3 regions of the Pseudomonas sp. NPDC087697 genome follow, and region 2 is predicted to be linked to each of the others. Evidence: predicted binding sites of a transcription regulator. Region 2 holds the regulator's gene; each other region holds the start of a gene.

Region 1 (6,728 bases), on a different contig from region 2:
TTGTCATTGGCTATCAAATGGTCAAAGGGCATGCGCGTCCGTTACCGCAACTGGAATGGCCACAGACCTGTTCAAATTTCATGGGGCAGCTGTCTGCATCATTCGGCACCCAACATGACACGCCATCGCAACGGTCTTATCCCATGCAGATAAGCCAACATCATGAGCGTGTGGAGGTCGTCCTTTACCAGCTGGACAAAAGCATACTGCTGCAATTGGGACAGCTGCCCAGGCACTGGATGGTCTCGATCAAGCTTGATCTATCGCGGCATTTTCCACGAAACCTGCACACGCTCTCCGCCATCAACTTCGTATTTACCGGCCTGATGCCCGCACCCGCGGCGTCTGGCTGGTATGCGTTGTTTCATCGTGGCGCAAGACAGCGGCCAGTCAGTTTTTACTGCCCCCACATGCAGCAACTGCATGACACGTTACTCCACCAGCGGTCAGACGCTTCTTGCACTCAGTGACCTGAATCTCTGCGCACCAGCCCGTTACCCGGCTGAGCGCAGAGCTGCACCAGCCAGTCGACAAACACCCGTACCCGCAGAGACAACTGGCGGTGTGGGGGATAGAGCGCCGTCAGGGGCAACCCTGGCGGCGGCAAATGTTCTAACACCTCGCACAAACTGCCCTCACGCAACTGCCGTGCGACGTGGTAATACGGCGTCTGAACCAGGCCATAACCCGCTTCACAGGAGGCCAGGTAACCATCGGCGCTGTTGACCGCAACCTGTTTGGGCAAGTCCACCAGACGCACGTGCCCATCAATTTCAAACTCCAGACCGAAGCGCTTGCCGGTCGTGCTGGAGAAATACTCGACCATCTGATGCCCCGCCAGGTCTTCCAGGCACCGCGGCGTGCCCTGGCGTTGCAGGTATTCAGGACTGGCGCAGGTGACCTGATCAAGCATCGCCAGCGGTCGCGCCACCAGCGACTCGTCCAGAAACGAGCCACCGCGCAGCACACAATCGACGCCCTCGCGAATCAGGTCGACCGGACGATCGTTCAAGCCAATTTCCAATTCGATCAGCGGGTAACGGCGGGTAAATTCCGGCAAAGCCGGGATCACCAGCAAACGACCGATGCCGGCAGGCATGTCGATGCGCAATAGACCGCGCGGGTTTTGCCGGGAGCTGGAAAACGCCGCCTCCGCCTCATCCAGATCAGCCAGAAGGCGCACGCAACGTTGGTAATACGCCGCGCCATCGGCGGTTGGACTGACGTGCCGCGTGGTGCGCTGCAACAGCTGGACACCCAGATGCGCCTCAAGCTGCTTGATCAGGATAGTCACCGAGGCACGAGGCATTTGCAGGCTGTCAGCGGCCCTGGCAAACCCTTCCAGCTCGACAATGCGAGTGAACACACGCATGGCATTAAAACGGTCCATTGCTCTTGGCTGCCCGATGATTATTTAGAAATTACTAACAGTGATAGCGCTTTTAGCCGGTTTATCTTGTTTTTGTCGAGCGCAACAATGGGCCCACATCGAAAAAGGAGCGACACCATGCACACTCGTCAATTGGGCAAAAACGGCCCTCAGGTTTCTGCGATCGGTCTGGGCTGCATGGGCATGACCGACTTCTACACCACCGGCGGCGATACCTCGGAGGCACTGGCGACATTGCATCGTGCAATGGAACTGGGCATCAATTTTCTCGATACCGCCGATATATACGGCCCCCACACCAACGAAGAGCTGATCGGCAAAGCCATTGTCGGCAAGCGCGATCAGGTGTTTCTGGCCAGCAAATTCGGCATTGTGCGTGACCCGCTCAACCCGACCGCGCGCGGGGTCAACGGCCGACCGGACTACATCCGTGCCGCCATCGACGGCACGCTGAAACGCTTGGGCGTAGAGACCCTGGATTTGTATTACCAGCATCGCGTCGACCCGGATGTGGCCATCGAAGAAACCGTGGGTGCCATGGCCGAACTGGTCCAGGCCGGTAAGGTGCGCTACCTCGGCTTGAGCGAGGCATCAGCGAAAACCCTTGAACGAGCGCATAAGGTTCACCCGATCAGCGCGCTGCAAAGTGAATACTCGCTATGGAGTCGCGATCAGGAGCACAACGATTGCCTGGCCACCTGCCACCGCCTGGGGATTGCTTTTGTGCCGTACAGCCCACTCGGCCGAGGCTTTCTGACCGGTGCCCTGAAAAGCCCCGATGACTTTGCGGCGGACGATTACCGGCGCTTCAGCCCGCGCTTTCAGGGCGAAAATTTCAACAGGAATTTGCAGTTGGTTCAGCAGGTGCAAACGCTGGCAGCGGATAAAGGTGTGAGCGCAGGACAACTGGCGCTGGCCTGGGTATTGGCGCAAGGCGATTACCTGATCCCGATTCCGGGCACCAAGCAACGCAAGTATCTGGAGGAGAATGTCGCGGCGCTGGACGTTGTATTAAGTCCGGAAGACTTGTCGGCGCTGGAGGCGATTTTTCCGGATGACGCGGTGCTCGGGTCGCGCTATCCGCAGGCCGTCATGCAGATTCTCGATCGATAACACCGGCATCGCATAGGTATTTACACAACTTTGAAATACGGTGAAGGACTATGTCCGTAGCAGCTGTCGAGCCTGCGAGGCTGCGTTCGGCCGCGCAGCGGTCGTAAAATCAGGCGCCGCGTTCTTTCCGGCAAACCGTGTACCCAGGATTTGCGAGGACTTCGTCCTCGAACGCAGCCTCGCAGGCTCGGCAGCTGCTACAAGAGCTGGAAGAGCAAGATGTGTAGATACTTATGACCAGCATCGGCAGGCCTGTTCATGTCGTTGCTGACGGGCCTGTTGCGCTTGAAGATCAGGCTCTGCCGTTGACACCCTTGGTGTTCGGAACGGCGGTGCCATTGCCCATGCCATACGTCTTCAGGTTCTGCAGGACGTAAATCGCCTTCTTGTACTCGGGAATCAGGTGATTGGCGTACTGGTTACCTTTGAGGTTGTTGTTCTGGATGGTATCCAGCTGCGTCGCGAAGTACTCCAGCGCATTGAATTTTTCATCCGGGTTTTTCTGCACGCCAAAACGATCGAACTTGTCGCCGGCGTTGAGCAATGTCAGGGCCGTGACATCGGTGATCAAACCCCGATCCCGCAAAAAGGCGCTGACGTTGCCGAGCTGTTTGACCGTGACTGTCTCGGGGTCGAATCCCTTGAAGTTCTTATAGAGCCTCTGCTCGTTCATTTTCGCGGTGTTCAGCGCCAATGGATCGTTGCCCACCAATGCGAGCATCTGCTTGACCTTGACGCTCTGCGGCACGGGCTTACCGTTCCCGCCCTCGCGAACCAGTAGTCCGGCCTTGCTGGTCCAGCCACCGACATTACCGATTGTCATGAGCGCGCCCCTGTGTGCACACGTCCTTGTAAGGCGACCATAAAAAGTCCTTATTCAACCGATGGAATTGCGCGCAAGTATCAATGTGCCAGCGCCCCTCCACCTACTAATATTTCTGTTTTTTACAATTCTTGTACAATTCGGATACAAACTACTAAACCCTTGATTTCATTGATCTTAAACCATTGTTTAACAATCGGACCATCACTGAATCCGGTTTGAAATCGCCCCAAAAAACCACGTCACCAGCCCGGAATGGAAGCGCAAATGTCTCGCGCCCGTGACTAACCGGTCGTCCGTAAAACAGCTGTTTTGGGACTATAGTGCTAAAGCTCGCCTGCCACAGGTCGATAGCTGCTAAACGCCGCACTAAATCAACAAGAGCGCTTAGCACGCCGCACAAGGACAGGTTCAATGCCCGCATTCCGTACCATTCAAGCCCGTTACACGCTGTTTCTGGTGCTGTTCATCCTGTTGCTGTTCGCCTTGACGGTGGTGGGCATCAGCCAGTTGGTCGCGCCAAAACTTCGGCACACCGAAGAACAGGTGGCCCTGAACCGTATTGCTGAAGTGGCCGAACAGATCCAGGGCGAACTGAACAAAGTTCAAGCGCAACAACGCAGCATCACCCAGACCATCCCCCTGCTCGACAGCGCGGCTATCGACACCGTGCTGCCAGGCCTGGTGGACCAGTACGGTGAGCTGAAGGTGTTTGGTGGCGGGATCTGGCCGTTGCCTGGCCAGCGCGAAGCCGGACGCAATAAATTCAGTACCTTCTGGCACCGGGATGCGTCGGGCAAGCTGGCCGTCAACACCTTCTGGAACAGCGACGCGGCGCCCAACTATTACGACCAGTCCTGGTACAAGGGCGGCATGCAGACACCTCGCGGCCAATGCGCCTGGGCCGCGGCCTATAAGGACGACGCCAGCGCCGAACCGCGCACCAACTGCGCCATGGCGATTGCGCGCAACGGCGTGCCATACGGGGTCGCGACCATTGACGTCACCCTGGGCTTCTTCAATGACCTGGTGGCGCGCAAGGAAAAGGACCTGGGCGCCGAAATGCTAATCGTCGAGGCCGACGGCAAGATCATCAGCAACAGCTCACGCATCAATGGCCCGATTGTCCTGAAAAACATCAGTGAGCTGACGAGCAGCTCGCCGTTTGCCGCGCAGATCAAAACCGCGCTTGAGCGCCGTGACGCTTCGCTGCAACGGGTCGAGTTCGACAATCAAGGCGTAGCGAACACCTTCTTCATGCGTCCGATCGAAGGCACACCGTGGTTCCTCGCCACCACCCTGCCAACCACACTGATTACCGCTCAACGCGACGATGTGCTGAGCACCTTGAGTCTGTTGCAGATTCCGATGGTCCTGCTGCTGGTACTGCTGCAAATCTATGCGATCCGCCAACTGATCCAGCGCATGAAAGCCTTGAAGGCCAACATTGACGCGCTGTCCACCGGTGACGCCGACCTGACCCGACGCATCACCATTCGTGCCGAGGATGAACTGGGTGCCATCGGCCATTCGGTCAACACCTTCATCGCCTACCTGCAAAACATGATCGGCGAAGTCACCCAGGCCACGGGCGCCATGGCCTCAAGCCTTGAGAATCTGCAACGGACCTCGGCGCATACCAACCAGATCCTGCAACGTCACGCTTCGGAAACCGACCAGACCGTCACCGCCATCACCGAGATGAGTTCGACCGCCGACAGCGTCGCCGAAAACGCTGCTGAAACCGCAGCATTTACTCAACGCGCCAATGAACACGCCGACCGTTCGCGGGTAGTGGTGGGCGAAGCGTCCAGCAGTGTGGTTGCACTGATCGGCGAAGTGGCCAGCGCCACCCATAAAGTCGAAAGCATGCAGCAGGATGCCCAGCGCATCACCGAAATCCTTGGGGTGATCGGCGCCATTGCCGGGCAAACCAACCTGCTGGCACTCAACGCAGCGATTGAAGCGGCGCGGGCCGGTGAACAAGGTCGAGGCTTTGCAGTGGTCGCCGATGAAGTGCGCGCCCTCGCCGCCCGTACCCAGGCCAGCACCTCGGAGATCAACGAGATGCTCACCCGTCTGACTCAGGGCGTCAGCTCTTCGGTGGCGGCGATGGAGAATACTCAGGCGAGTTGCCAGTCCGCCGCCGATGCGACGGCACGCGTCAACGCAGGATTGGACGAAATGGCCGGTTCGGTCAGCCACATCAACAGCCTCAGCACCCAGATCGCCACCGCCGCCGAACAACAGAGCGCGGTGACCGAGGAGATCAACCGCAGCATGGTGCAGATCCGCCACATGGTCGAAGAGCTGGTGCAAAGCGGTCACGCCACCGAGCTCAATACGCGCCAGTTGCTGGACGCCAATAGCCGGGTCAGTTCGATCATGGGACGCTTCAAGGTCAAGTGAGCCCGCAAATGATGCCCGCGTGTTTCGCGTGGGCATCAACTTCAAGACCTGCTGTCAAGGAATGTCCATGTATAACTTTGAAACATAAGTGCCCTTTTTCATCGGGGAAAATGGTCAAAATGCGCTGCGTGAAATGATCAACGAGAGATAACCGATGAAAACTACACTGCGTCTGGCGGCCCTTTCTGCCCTGCTCATCTCATCGCTGGCCCAGGCCGCCGAGCTGATTCCGATCGATGTACACCGCGATGCCAATTGCGGTTGCTGCAAAAAGTGGATCGCGCACCTGGAAGCCAACGGCTTCAAGGTCAATGACCACGTCGAAAGCAACATGAGCGAAGTCAAACAGCGCCTCGGCGTCCCACCGCGACTGGCTTCATGCCACACCGCTGTGATCAACGGCAAATTCGTCGAAGGCCATGTGCCCGCGGAACAGGTATTGGCCTTGAGTAAATCCGACCTGCTCGGCGTGGCGGCTCCAGGCATGCCCATGGGCTCGCCAGGCATGGAAACGGATGGTATGGCCGATGCTTATCAGGTCATTGGCCTGACCAGAAATGGCACCGATGAAGTGATTGCCGACTACCCGGCCCAGTAATGTTCATGGGTTACCTCGGGCTGTTCTTCGCGGCGTTCGGTGCCGCGACGCTGTTGCCGATGCAGTGCCCTGAACCTTTGTTGCGGCCAATTGTTAATGTCACCCTAATCGCGACGCTCCAGCATCGGCCGATTCGCAACGGAGTTCACCTATGCCCAGCTCGCGTCCTCTTTGGTTGTCCGGCCTGCTCCTGACACTCGCCCTACCCACCCTGGCCCACGCCGAAGGGCCCGCCTATGGACCGGAGCTTCAAGGCTTCGACTATCCCTACACCGTCAAGCACTTTGCCTTCGAGTCCCAGGGTAAAAGCCTGCAAATGGGTTACATGGACGTCGCCGCCAGTGGCAAGGCCAACGGCCGCAGCGTGGTGTTGATGCATGGCAAGAATTTCTGCG
Region 2 (6,728 bases):
CCGGCCTGCAAGCCAGTGACCCGGCGTTGCGCATGCAACTGGAAAGCCTGGCTGGTCGCGGGATCAAGTCGAAGAATTATCTGGTGCTGGCCACTACCAGCCAGAAACAGGTGCTGACCGCCGCTTATCACAGTTACAAGCGCTGCGGGCTGGCAGGCTGCATCCTGACTAAACTGGATGAAACGGCGAGTCTGGGCGAAGTGTTGAGCCTGGCAATCAGCCACGAATTACCCGTTGCCTATCTGACTGATGGGCCGCGAATCCCGGATGATCTACATTTACCCCGCCGGCATCAGTTGGTCAGTCGCGCCGTAAGCGTGCAGATGCAGGAAGAACCCAGCGAAGAAGCCATGGCTGATATGTTCGCTGACCTCTACCACAGCCCGAGCAAGCGTGTCGGCTGAGGTAATAATGAATAGATTTGTATCTACATCGATGGCCTGCCATGCATTGTTCCAAAGTGAGCGCGCAGCCAGTCATGTAGCCCGCGTCTAAGCAAGACAAGGTAAAGAAAGAACATGGGCAGCATGCATCCCGTACAGGTGATCGCGGTGACCGGCGGCAAAGGTGGCGTCGGGAAGACTAATGTGTCAGTGAACTTGTCCCTGGCTCTTGCTGAGCTCGGCCGGCGCGTCATGCTGCTGGACGCCGATCTGGGGCTGGCGAACGTCGACGTCCTGCTGGGGCTCACGCCCAAGCGTACGCTGGCCGACGTCATTGAAGGCCGCTGTGAGCTGCGCGATGTATTACTTCAGGGGCCGGGCGGAATTCGTATTGTTCCAGCAGCGTCCGGTACCCAGAGCATGGTTCACCTCAGTCCAGCCCAGCATGCTGGCCTGATTCAGGCATTCAGCGACATTGGCGATAACCTCGACGTATTGGTGATCGACACGGCGGCGGGTATTGGTGAGTCGGTGGTCAGTTTTGTTCGCGCCGCTCAAGAGGTGTTGCTGGTGGTTTGCGACGAGCCGACGTCGATCACTGACGCCTACGCGCTGATCAAACTGCTCAACCGCGATTACGGCATGAACCGCTTCCGCGTGCTGGCCAACATGGCGCAAAGCCCTCAGGAAGGGCGGAACCTGTTCGCCAAGTTGACCAAGGTCACGGATCGCTTCCTCGACGTCGCCTTACAATACGTCGGTGCGGTGCCTTACGACGAAAGCGTGCGCAAGGCCGTGCAGAAGCAACGCGCCGTGTATGAAGCGTTTCCTCGCTCCAAATGTGCGCTGGCGTTCAAGGCCATCGCGCAGAAAGTCGATACCTGGCCGCTGCCTGCCAACCCGCGTGGGCATCTGGAATTTTTCGTCGAGCGCCTGGTGCAGCAAACTGCGGGTCCGGTTCTATGACAGCCAGCGGTTACAACCTGTACAAGAAGTCGGCGCGTGACGCGCAGTACGAACTGATCGAGCGTTACGCGCCACTGGTAAAACGGATTGCCTATCACCTGTTGGCGCGCTTGCCGGCCAGTGTTCAGGTCGAAGACCTGATTCAGGCAGGAATGATCGGTTTGCTCGAAGTATCGACCAAATACGATGCGAGCAAAGGCGCGAGTTTCGAGACGTACGCGGGGATCCGTATCCGTGGTGCGATGCTCGATGAAGTCCGCAAGGGTGACTGGGCGCCACGCTCGGTACACCGCAATACCCGGATGGTGAGTGACGCGATTCGCTCAATTGAAGCTAAAACCGGGCGTGACGCTAAAGATCACGAGGTTGCGGCCGAACTCCAATTGAGTCTCGACGATTATTACGGGATTTTGAATGACACCTTGGGCAGTCGCCTGTTCAGCTTCGACGATCTGTTGCAGGACGGCGAGCATGAAGGGCTGCACGAGGATGGCGCGAGTGCTCATCTCGAACCGTCGCGCGACCTGGAAGATGAACGCTTTCAGGCTGCACTGGCGGATGCGATTGCCAATTTGCCGGAGCGTGAGCGACTGGTGTTGGCGCTGTACTACGACGAAGAGCTGAACCTCAAGGAAATCGGTGAGGTCCTGGGGGTCAGTGAATCGCGGGTCAGCCAGTTACACAGCCAGTGCGCGGCCCGTTTGCGGGGGCGTTTGGGGGAGTGGCGAGCGCGCTGACAGCAGTGTGGGGACACTGCGAACGAAACAGGCATGGCGTAAAGCTGTGCCGGTCTTCATCCGTTGTGCTCCAGACAGTCGTTGAGTGCTCTGCCTGATTGATTGAATGGCGCGTCCAGGTGCTGGGCGCGTTTAAGACTGCTTGGAGGTCGAATTGGACAAGAACATGAAAATCCTCATCGTTGATGACTTCTCAACGATGCGGCGGATCATAAAAAACCTGTTGCGTGACCTTGGGTTCACCAACACGGTCGAGGCGGACGACGGTATTACCGCCATTCCCGTCCTCAACAGCGGGAGCATCGACTTTCTGGTAACGGACTGGAACATGCCTGGCATGACCGGTATCGACTTGCTGCGCCACGTGCGCGCCGATGAAAAGCTCAAGCACCTGCCGGTGCTGATGGTCACTGCCGAAGCCAAGCGTGAGCAGATCATCGAAGCCGCTCAAGCCGGTGTAAACGGCTATGTGGTCAAACCCTTCACGGCCCAGGCGTTGAAAGAGAAGATCGAAAAAATATTCGAACGCATCGGTTGATGTGCGGAGCCACTGCGCCACGGGGGGAGCTATGGAGCAAAGAGAATCTTCACAGGGCGATTTCGAATCGACCCTGAAAAAACATGCCCAGGAACTGGTCGAAAGCCTTGAAAAGGGCAGGTTCGGCGACGCTGTGCAATTGATCCATGAGCTCAACCAGACCCGTGACCGAGGCCTGTACCAGGAAGTGGGCAAGCTCACTCGCGAACTGCATAGCGCGATCGTCAATTTTCAGATTGACCCGCACATGCCGCAAGCCGAGGAAGTCTCGCAGATCACGGATGCCACCGAGCGCCTGTCCTATGTGGTCAAGCTGACCGAGGCGGCTGCGAACCGCACCATGGACCTGGTTGAGAACAGCACGCCGCTGGTCAATGGTTTGAGCACTGATGCCCAGGCCTTGAGCGCGGACTGGGGGCGTTTCATGCGCCGCGAAGTCGGCGCCGAAGAGTTCCGCGAACTGGCCCGGCGTGTCGACGGTTTCCTGACGCGTAGCGCCGAGCAGACGCAGGTCGTTTCGGGCAACCTCAACGATATTCTGCTGGCTCAGGATTACCAGGATCTAACCGGTCAGGTGATCAAACGCGTGACTCAATTGGTCACCGAAGTCGAAAGCAACCTGCTCAAGCTCGTGCTCATGGCCAGTCAGGTGGACCGCTTTGCGGGCATCGAACATGACCATGAAGCGATGCTGGCTGAAAAAGATCCGCAAAAACATCTCTCGCAGGGTGAAGGTCCGCAGATTCATGCCGATAAACGAGAAGACGTTGTGTCCGGTCAGGACGATGTAGACGATTTGCTTTCCAGCCTTGGATTCTAGGAGCACCCATACACATGAGCTTCGGCGCCGATGAAGAGATCCTTCAGGATTTCCTGGTTGAGGCCGGCGAGATTCTAGAGCAACTGTCCGAGCAACTGGTTGAGCTGGAAAGCCGACCAGATGATGCGGATCTGCTCAATGCAATTTTTCGCGGTTTTCACACTGTAAAAGGGGGCGCCGGCTTCCTCCAGCTCAACGAGCTGGTGGAGTGCTGTCACATCGCCGAGAACGTGTTCGACATCCTGCGCAAGGGTGAGCGTCGCGTCGACTCGGAACTGATGGACGTGGTTCTCGAAGCGCTGGACGCGGTGAACAGTATGTTCAGCGAAGTCCGTGAGCGTGCACCGATCACTGCGGCTACGCCGGAACTGCTGGCGGCTCTGGCCCGTCTGGCCGAGCCTCAGACGGCCGATGTGGCGCAACCTGTTGCTGAAGTGGTTCAAGCACCTGCCGCTGAAAGCGAATCGGGCGACATCACCGACAATGAATTCGAACTGCTGCTGGACTCGCTGAACGCGGTCAAGGCGCAGGCCGAAGCGGGGGCAACCGTTGCCCCGGCACCTGAAGCGGCTGCCGGCAGCGATGAAATTACCGATGCCGAGTTCGAGTCGTTGCTCGATCAGCTGCACGGCAAAGGCCAGTTTGCTGTCGATGCGGTGGTAGCGCCAACCGCACCGGCTGCCCCGAAAGCGGCAGGCGACAGCTCCGACATTACCGACGACGAATTCGAAGCCCTGCTCGATCAGTTGCATGGCAAAGGCAACTTCGCCGTTGATGCTCTGGAATCGGCGATTGCTGCCGTTCCAGCGCCTACGGCACCTGTGGCCGCAGTCGCCGGCAGCGATCTGATCTCCGATCACGAGTTCGAATCGCTGCTCGACGAATTGCATGGCAAAGGCAAGTTCACTGAGGTCGGCACCGGTTCTGCCGCTTCGGTGGCGGCACCCGTCGCCAAGGCCGCGGCACCCAAGCCTGTCGCCAAAGTACCCGAGCCAAAAGCTGAAGCGCCGAAGCCTGCTGCCGCTGCTGCCCCGGCCCCCGCCCGCGCAGCGGCTTCACCGCCACCTGAAAAACCGGCCAGTGAAGCCGAGACCACCGTACGTGTGGATACCGCGCGCCTCGACGAAATCATGAACATGGTCGGCGAGCTGGTGCTGGTGCGTAACCGTCTGGTTCGTCTGGGACTCAACAGCGGCGATGAAGCCATGTCCAAGGCCGTGTCGAACCTCGACGTGGTCACGGCCGACTTGCAGACCGCGGTGATGAAGACCCGGATGCAGCCGATCAAGAAAGTCTTCGGGCGCTTCCCGCGACTGGTTCGCGACCTCGCGCGTCAGTTGAAGAAAGAGATCAACCTGGAGCTGGTCGGCGAAGAAACCGACCTCGACAAGAACCTCGTCGAGGCTCTGGCCGACCCGCTGGTCCACTTGGTGCGCAACGCAGTCGACCACGGTATCGAGTCACCGGAAGAGCGCGAAGCTTCGGGCAAGTCCCGTGGCGGTAAAGTCATCCTGGCGGCCGAGCAGGAAGGCGATCACATCCTGCTGTCGATCTCCGATGACGGTAAAGGCATGGACCCGAACGTCTTGCGCGCCATCGCGGTAAAACGCGGCGTGATGGACAAGGATGCCGCCGATCGTCTGAGCGAGACCGAATGCTACAACCTGATTTTTGCGCCGGGTTTCTCGACCAAGACCGAGATATCCGACGTGTCCGGGCGTGGCGTGGGCATGGACGTGGTGAAGACCAAGATTTCCCAGCTCAACGGTTCGATCAATATCTACTCGACCAAGGGCCAGGGCTCGAAGATCGTCATCAAGGTCCCGTTGACCCTGGCGATCATGCCGACGCTGATGGTCATGCTCGGCAATCAGGCCTTTGCCTTCCCGCTGGTCAACGTCAACGAAATCTTCCACCTCGACCTGTCGCGCACCAACGTGGTCGACGGTCAGGAAGTGGTTATCGTGCGGGACAAGGCGTTGCCACTGTTCTATCTCAAACGCTGGCTGGTCAGCTCCGCTGCTCACGAAGAGCAGCGTGAAGGCCATGTGGTGATCCTTTCGGTGGGTACTCAGCGGATCGGCTTTGTCGTCGATCAACTGGTGGGCCAGGAGGAAGTGGTCATCAAGCCATTGGGCAAAATGCTCCAGGGAACCCCGGGCATGTCCGGCGCCACCATTACCGGTGACGGCCGCATCGCCTTGATTCTCGATGTTCCGAGCATGCTCAAGCGTTACGCCGCACGGCGTATTTGATTCTGATGGAGCGGGGCGACTGAGCCTCGCTCCGTCTAACGGAGTGTTTATGGCAGTCAAGGTCCTGGTGGTGGATGATTCTGGTTTTTTCCGCCGCCGCGTCTCGGAAATTCTTTCAGCGGATCCGAGTATCCAGGTCGTCGGTACGGCGACCAACGGTAAAGAGGCGATCGATCAGGCCCTGGCCCTCAAGCCAGACGTGATCACCATGGACTACGAGATGCCGATGATGGATGGCATCACGGCGGTGCGGCATATCATGCAGCGCTGTCCTACCCCGGTTTTGATGTTCTCCTCGCTGACGCACGAAGGCGCTCGGGTTACCCTCGATGCGCTGGACGCGGGTGCGGTGGATTTTCTGCCAAAGAATTTCGAAGACATCTCGCGCAATCCCGAGAAGGTCAAGCAACTGCTGTGCGAGAAGGTTCACAGCATCTCGCGCAGTAACCGTCGTTTCAGCGCCTACAGCGCACCGGCCCCGGCGGCCGCACCAACCCCGACGCCGGCACCTTCGAGTGTCAGCAGTTTCGGCAGCAGTGCAGTTGCGCCTGCGCGTCCGGCACCGGCACCGATTCCTGCGCGTGCGTCAGCTGCCAGCACATCGTCGCCAGCACCAAAACGCAAAGCCTACAAACTGGTTGCCATTGGTACTTCAACCGGTGGCCCTGTGGCGTTGCAGCGGGTGCTGACTCAGCTGCCGGCAAACTTCCCGGCGCCGATCGTGTTGATCCAGCACATGCCGGCGGCCTTCACCAAGGCTTTCGCCGAGCGTCTGGACAAGCTCTGCCAGATCAGCGTCAAGGAAGCCGAGGATGGTGACATCCTGCGTCCAGGCCTGGCCTTGCTGGCGCCGGGTGGCAAGCAAATGATGATCGACGGTCGTGGCGCGGTGAAAATCCTCCCGGGCGACGAGCGTCTGAACTACAAACCTTGCGTGGACATCACCTTCGGTTCTGCGGCCAAGTCCTACGGCGACAAAGTTCTGGCGGTGGTCCTCACCGGCATGGGCGCCGACGGTCGCGAAGGCGC
Region 3 (6,728 bases), on a different contig from region 2:
CCCTGATGACCGACAAGTTCGACATGATCGGCAGCGGCATGACCCTGACCCAGGAACGCAACCTGCGCCTGAACTTCAGCGAGCCGTTCATCGTGGTCGGCCAGACATTGCTGATCCGCAAAGACCTGGAAGGCACCATCACGTCCTATAAAGACCTGAACACCGCCGACTATCGCATCACCTCCAAACTTGGCACCACCGGCGAAATGGTCGCGAAGAAGCTGATCTCCAAAGCCAAATACCACGGCTACGACAACGAGCAGGAAGCCGTGCTCGACGTGGTCAACGGCAAGGCTGACGCCTTCATCTACGACGCGCCTTACAACGTCGTGGCAGTGAACAAGGTCGGCAACGGCAAGCTGGTGTTCCTCGACAAGCCGTTCACCTACGAACCGCTGGCCTTCGGTCTGAAGAAGGGTGACTACGACAGCATCAACTTCATCAACAACTTCCTGCACCAGATCCACGAAGACGGCACCTACGATCGCATCCATGACAAGTGGTTCAAAGACACCGCTTGGCTCAAGGACATGGAATAAGGCTTGGTCAGATAGACCGCGTCGCCTCAATCGCGAGCAAGCTCGCTCCCACAGGATCTGCGCCGGACACAAATGTTGTGTTCACACCGATCCACTGTGGGAGCGAGCTTGCTCGCGATGACGGCCTCCCCGGCGACACAGAATTCGGAATTTTCAAAGCAAATGAAACAGAAAAAAGCCCAATGGCCCTGGCACGTGTTGACCGTGCTGGTGCTGATCGGCATGGCTGGCGCCTTGTATTACGCCACCTCGCTGATGTCCTACGAATGGCGCTGGAACCGCGTGCCGCAGTACTTCGCCTATCACGCCGAAGAGACTCAGCGTGCCGCGGACATCTCCACCGTCAGTGACCTGGTGCGCAAAGGCGATAAGGCCGAAGTGACCTTACGCAACGACGCCGGGGTCGAACAGCACCTGACGGTCGATGACAACAGCCTGCAAGTCGCCCGTGGCGACGATGTGGCGGAAGGCGATGTGGTCGGCGTGACCCGGCATTGGGCAGCAGGACCGCTGTTGTGGGGGCTGTGGACAACCTTGTGGCTGTCGCTGGTGTCGGGCGTGCTCGGGCTGCTGATCGGTCTGGCAACCGGCCTCTGCCGGCTGTCGAACAACCCGACCCTGCGCGACCTGTCGACCGTCTACATCGAACTGGTGCGCGGTACGCCGCTGCTGGTGCAGATATTTATCTTCTACTTCTTCATCGGCACGGTGCTCAACCTGTCCCGCGAATTCGCCGGGATTGCCGCGTTGTCGCTGTTTACCGGCGCTTACGTGGCAGAAATCATCCGTTCGGGCGTGCAGTCGATTGCCCGTGGGCAGAACGAAGCTGCCCGTTCGCTGGGTTTGAGCGCCGGCCAGTCGATGCGCCACGTGGTGTTGCCGCAAGCGTTCAAACGCGTGCTGCCACCGTTGGCCGGGCAATTCATCAGTCTGGTCAAGGACACTTCGCTGGTGTCGGTGATCGCCATCACCGAGCTGCTCAAAAGCGGCCGTGAAGTCATCACCACCTCGTTCTCGCCGTTCGAAATCCTCTTCTGCGTCGCGGGTCTGTATTTGTTGATCAACCTGCCGCTGTCGAAAATCGCCAGCCGGCTTGAGCGGAGGCTCGCGCAAAGTGATTGAAGTCCGCGATCTGGTAAAAGTCTTCGACACCCGCGGCCAAGTGGTCCGTGCGGTGGACAACGTCACCACGCAAGTGGCCAAGGGCGAAGTGCTGGTGGTGATCGGCCCGTCGGGTTCCGGCAAGTCGACCTTTCTGCGTTGCCTGAATGGGCTGGAAGAGTTTGACTCGGGCTCGGTGAGCATCGACGGTTTGCAACTGGCTGACCCGAAAACCGACGTCAACGCTTACCGCCGTGAAGTCGGCATGGTGTTCCAGCACTTCAACCTGTTCCCGCACATGACGGTGCTGGAGAACCTCTGCCTGGCGCAGAAAGTCGTGCGCAAGCGCGGCAAGAAAGAACGTGAGGCCAAGGCCCTGGCATTGCTGGAAAAAGTTGGCATCGCGCAGAAGGCCAACGAGTTCCCTTCACGCCTCTCTGGCGGTCAGCAACAGCGCGTAGCGATTGCCCGGGCGCTGGCCATGGAGCCGAAGGTCATGTTGTTCGATGAACCGACCTCGGCACTGGACCCGGAAATGGTCGGCGAAGTGCTGGACGTGATGAAGACCCTGGCCGTGGAAGGCATGACCATGGTCTGCGTGACACACGAAATGGGCTTTGCGCGGGAAGTGGCGGATCGGGTGCTGTTCTTCGATCACGGCAAATTGCTGGAAGATGCCTCGCCGGCCGAGTTCTTCGATTCCCCGAAAGATCCAAGGGCGCAGGCGTTTTTGCGGCAGGTTTTGTAATTCAGCCGCCTGCAAGAACGCTATCGCGGGCAAGCCTTGCTCCTACAGATTTATGTCGTGCCCGAATCTTGCGGCAAACATGAGTTCGTAGGAGCAAGGCTTGCCCGCGATGGCATCACCTCAAACCTTGAACTTGCCCACCAGCATCTGCAGATGGGTGCCCAATCGCGCCAGCTCGACGCTGGAGGCGGCGGTCTCTTCGCTGGCGGCCGAGGTCTGGTCGGAGATGTCGCGCACGTTCAGCACGCTGCGGTTGATCTCTTCGGCTACGGCGCTTTGCTGTTCGGCGGCTGCGGCGATCTGCTGGTTCATTGCCTGAATCGCCGAGACGGTGCGGGTGATGTTTGACAGCGAGCCGCCGGCACGACGGGTCAGTTCGACGCTGCTTTCGCTCAGGCTGCGGCTGTTGTCCAGGGTGGTGGCAACCTGCTGAGTACCGCTTTGCAGGCCGACAATCAGTTCTCCGATCTCTTCGGTGGACTTCTGGGTGCGTTGCGCCAGGCTGCGCACTTCGTCGGCAACCACGGCGAAACCACGTCCGGCTTCACCGGCGCGCGCAGCCTCGATAGCGGCGTTGAGAGCCAGCAGGTTGGTTTGTTGGGCCACGGACTTGATCACATCCAGCACGCTGCCGATCTTGTCGCTCTCGCGCTTGAGGTGCCCCATGGCTTCAGTGGAATTGCCTACTTCGGTGGCCAGGCGTTCGATCTGCGCGATGGCTTCGCCGACTACCTTGTCGCCTTCGCGGGCCTGTTGGTCGGCGGCGACGGCGGCTTCCGATGCTTCTTCGGCGTTGCGTGCAACTTCCTGAACCGTGGCAGCCATTTCATTCATGGCGGTGGCCACCTGATCGGTTTCAACCTTCTGGCTGTTGACCCCGGCACTGGTCTGCTCGGTCACGGCGGACAGCTCTTCGGCGGCGCTGGCGATCTGTGTCACGCCTTCGCTGATGCCGCCGATCAGTTCGCGCAGGCCGTCGGTCATGCTCTGCATGGCGCGTTGCAGCTGACCGAGTTCATCGCGACGCTGGGAGATGAGGTTGTGAGTCAGGTCCCCGGCGGCTACGCGCTCGGCGGCTTTCAGGGTCTGGCTCAGCGGGATGACGATCTGTCGGGTGATGGCCCAGGCTGCGAGCAGGCCGAACGCCAGTGCCAGAGCGGTCGCCAGGAGTAGGGTGTTTTTGGCATCGGCGGCTTCGGTGTCACGCGTCGCAGTTTGCGCGGCGGTGAGTTTCTTGCTCAGGTCGAACAGCAGGTCACCTTGCCGGGCCATGTCTTTGAGGGCGGTGACGCTGGCCACTTGGGAGTCGCGGTATTGGCTGACGACCGCGCGGTAAGCGATCAATGAGTCGGTGGCTTGTTGCAGGCTGGCGATGTGCTGTTCCGGGAGTTTTTCCGGCAGGGTCTTGAGGTACTTCAGGGCGTTGTCGATGGCATCCTGCGCCGGTTGCTCAGCCTCGAGCTTGCCGCTGTAGGTGTAGCCGCGCACCTGGAAGCGTGCTTGCTGGATCAACTTGCCTAGCTCAATGATGCTGTTGAACTGGGCAATGCTGTCGCCTTGCAGCAGGGACTTTTCGACCTCCGCCACGCGGGCTGCGGCGTTGTCGGCGGTGGCACCGAGTTTGTCGCGGGCTGCTTCGCGGTTGGCGGTGGCCTGGGTCATGTCGGCAAAGGCGTGTTTGTACTCGCTGACGGCTGCAATCTGCTGATTGAGCATTGCCACATTAGCCGGTTTCACGATGATCTTGAGGGCGCCTTGCAGGCTCTCGTCGAGCTTGCCCAACAGGTCGCTGACCGCCGCCGGGCCTTGTTCACCGCGGCGCATTTCGTAGTCCAAACGCGCAATGCGCAGGTCTTTGGTCAGCTCGTTGAGACTGGAAATATAACCGAGCTTGTCACCGCGACTGATGATGCTGCTCATGCCCATCCAGCCGTTTACGGTAATCAGCAGGGTCAAGAGCAACACCAGGCCGAAGCCAATGCCAAGCTTGCGATTGACGCTTAAATTTCCAAGGTTTTCGGCTAACCATCGGTACATTCTGCGGACCCCCTATGACCACTTATTGGATTTCTAGAGAGAATATCGGCGGGTGCGCAGTTTTCTGTAGGAGCTGCCGCAGGCTGCGATCTTTTCAAATGGTCTGCAAATCAAGATCAAAAGATCGCAGCCTGCGGCAGCTCCTACGTGGGGGCGTGTTAGAACAGGCGCGAAAGCAGGGCCGTGACGGCGGTTTCAACCCGCAGGATGCGGTCGCCGAGCTGTACCGGTTGCAGGCCGGCCTTGGTCAGCAGGTCGATTTCGTAGGGGATCCAGCCACCTTCCGGGCCGATGGCCAGGGTCACCGGTTCGTCCAGCCCGCGGGGGCAGGGCGGGTAATTGCCGGGGTGGCCGATCAGTCCGAGGGTGCCGTCGGTGATGGCCGGCAGGCGGTCTTCAACGAAGGGTTTGAAGCGTTTTTCGATGACGATTTCGGGCAGCACGCTGTCGCGGGCCTGTTCCAGGCCGAGGATCAGTTGCTCGCGAATCGCCTCGGGTTCGAGGAACGGCGTCTGCCAGAAGCTCTTCTCGACCCGATAGCTGTTCACCAGCACGATTCGCGGCACACCCATGGCGGCCACCGTCTGAAACACTCTGCGCAGCATCTTCGGCCGTGGCAGGGCGAGCAACAGGGTCAGCGGCAGTTTGGCCGGTGGTGGCTGGTCGAGGGTGACGCGCAATTCGGCTTCATCAACGTCCAGGCGCAGCAACTCGGCTGAGCCCATCAAACCGCCGATACGCCCGACCCGCAGGCTGTCGCCGACCGCCGCACGATGCACTTCCTGCATGTGGGTCAGTCGGCGATCGCGCAGGATTACCCGGTCGGCCGCAATGAAATCGGCCTCTTCGAGGAGCAGCAGGTTCACGGCTGAGTCGCTGGCGGCTGGTCGTTGTGATCGTCAGCCGGCTGGTCGTCCGTATGGTCGCTACGTTTGCTGATCAGGCTGCCAAACAGGATGCCGATCTCGAACAATAGCCACATCGGCACGGCCAGCAGGGTCTGCGAGAAAATGTCCGGAGGGGTCAGAATCATGCCGACCACGAAGCAGCCGATGACCACATACGGACGGATCTTCTTCAGGTATTTGACGTCGACTACGCCGATCCATACCAGCAGCACCACGGCCACCGGGATCTCAAACGCCACGCCGAAGGCGAAGAACAGCGTCATGACGAAATCCAGATAACTGGTGATGTCGGTCATCATTTCCACGCCCGCCGGAGTGGCCGAAGCGAAGAATTTGAAGATCAACGGGAACACCAGAAAGTAGGCGAACGCCATGCCGGTGTAGAACAGCAGGATGCTCGACACCAGTAGCGGCACCGCGATGCGCTTCTCATGCTTGTACAGGCCCGGCGCGATGAAGCCCCAGATCTGATGCAGGATCACCGGGATCGCCAGGAACAGCGAGACCATCATGGTCAGCTTCAACGGTGTCAGGAACGGCGAGGACACGTCGGTGGCGATCATCGTCGCGCCCGCCGGCAAATACTGGCGCAGCGGTATCGAGACGAAGGTGTAGATCTGCTGGGTGAAGGCGAACAGCCCGGCGAAGATCAGGAAGATCGCCGCGACGCAGCGCAGCAGGCGAGTGCGCAACTCGGTGAGGTGCGATACCAGCGGCATGTGCTGGTCATTCTCTGGAATATCGCTCATGGGGCTCGCGGCGGCTGTGTTGGATCGTGGGGGGCTGGCGCAGTGGATGCCGCCGCAGGAGTAACAGGCGCTGTCGGTGGTGCGGCAACTTCAACCGGCGTAGCGATCGGTGCAGCTTCGGCGACCGGTGCAGGCGCTTGAACCGCCTGCTCGGCCACCGTCTCAACCGGCGTCGGCTGCTGGGTCGGGTTGAGGATTTTGCGCGCCTCTTGCTCCAGCGACAGAATGTGCTCGTTGTGCAGTTGCCGACGAATTTCGTCAGCGCCGATTTCACGTTCAACTTCCTGTTTGATCGCGTTAAAGCTGCGCTTCAGGCGTCCGATCCACAGGCCGGCGGTGCGCGCAGCGCCCGGCAGACGCTCGGGGCCCAGCACCAGCAGGGCAACGAGGCCGACGAGCAGCAGTTCAGAGAAGCTGATACCGAACATTAGTCTGTGCTCACGAGTCTTTGCGGGTTGGCTCTTCGACTTTGTGGGCCTGCACGTCGATAGTGTGCGACTCCTTCAGTGTCGAGGCCTGTGGCTGCACCGGCGATGTTGGCTGTGCAGTGGTAGGCGGAACGACTGGTTCAGCAGGCTTTTCTTCGTCATTCATGGCTTTGCGAAAGCCCTTGATCGTTTCGCCGACGTCAGTGCCGAGGTTTTTC

What was found. Region 2 encodes FliA, which starts transcription of late flagellar genes. Its sites were predicted from a motif close to CTAAAGTTTNNNNNNNNNNNGCCGNTAA; they were not measured.
Region 1: ACIPIN_RS20170 (methyl-accepting chemotaxis protein) is a predicted target of FliA. The motif match lies at 3,653-3,680, and genes of this name have one in related genera.
Region 3: ACIPIN_RS21650 (methyl-accepting chemotaxis protein) is a predicted target of FliA. The motif match lies at 4,468-4,495, and genes of this name have one in related genera.

What each region holds. Positions count from the first base shown of each region.
Region 1 covers NZ_JBIUVW010000032.1:48,415-55,142, reverse strand. The annotation lists gene ACIPIN_RS20190 (GNAT family N-acetyltransferase) at 1-470, shown strand, start outside; gene ACIPIN_RS20185 (LysR family transcriptional regulator) at 464-1,390, opposite strand; gene ACIPIN_RS20180 (aldo/keto reductase) at 1,508-2,503, shown strand; gene ACIPIN_RS20175 (hypothetical protein) at 2,796-3,326, opposite strand; gene ACIPIN_RS20170 (methyl-accepting chemotaxis protein) at 3,741-5,735, shown strand; gene ACIPIN_RS20165 (DUF411 domain-containing protein) at 5,890-6,333, shown strand; gene ACIPIN_RS20160 (alpha/beta fold hydrolase) at 6,485-6,728, shown strand, end outside.
Region 2 covers NZ_JBIUVW010000003.1:59,363-66,090, reverse strand. The annotation lists gene flhF (flagellar biosynthesis protein FlhF) at 1-404, shown strand, start outside; gene fleN (flagellar synthesis regulator FleN) at 519-1,349, shown strand; gene fliA (RNA polymerase sigma factor FliA) at 1,346-2,086, shown strand; gene ACIPIN_RS03675 (chemotaxis response regulator CheY) at 2,253-2,624, shown strand; gene ACIPIN_RS03670 (protein phosphatase CheZ) at 2,656-3,444, shown strand; gene ACIPIN_RS03665 (chemotaxis protein CheA) at 3,459-5,699, shown strand; gene ACIPIN_RS03660 (chemotaxis response regulator protein-glutamate methylesterase) at 5,749-6,728, shown strand, end outside.
Region 3 covers NZ_JBIUVW010000037.1:21,224-27,951, forward strand. The annotation lists gene ACIPIN_RS21635 (transporter substrate-binding domain-containing protein) at 1-539, shown strand, start outside; gene ACIPIN_RS21640 (amino acid ABC transporter permease) at 702-1,661, shown strand; gene ACIPIN_RS21645 (amino acid ABC transporter ATP-binding protein) at 1,654-2,388, shown strand; gene ACIPIN_RS21650 (methyl-accepting chemotaxis protein) at 2,509-4,425, opposite strand; gene ACIPIN_RS21655 (16S rRNA (uracil(1498)-N(3))-methyltransferase) at 4,584-5,291, opposite strand; gene tatC (twin-arginine translocase subunit TatC) at 5,288-6,082, opposite strand; gene tatB (Sec-independent protein translocase protein TatB) at 6,079-6,510, opposite strand; gene ACIPIN_RS21670 (twin-arginine translocase TatA/TatE family subunit) at 6,521-6,728, opposite strand, start outside.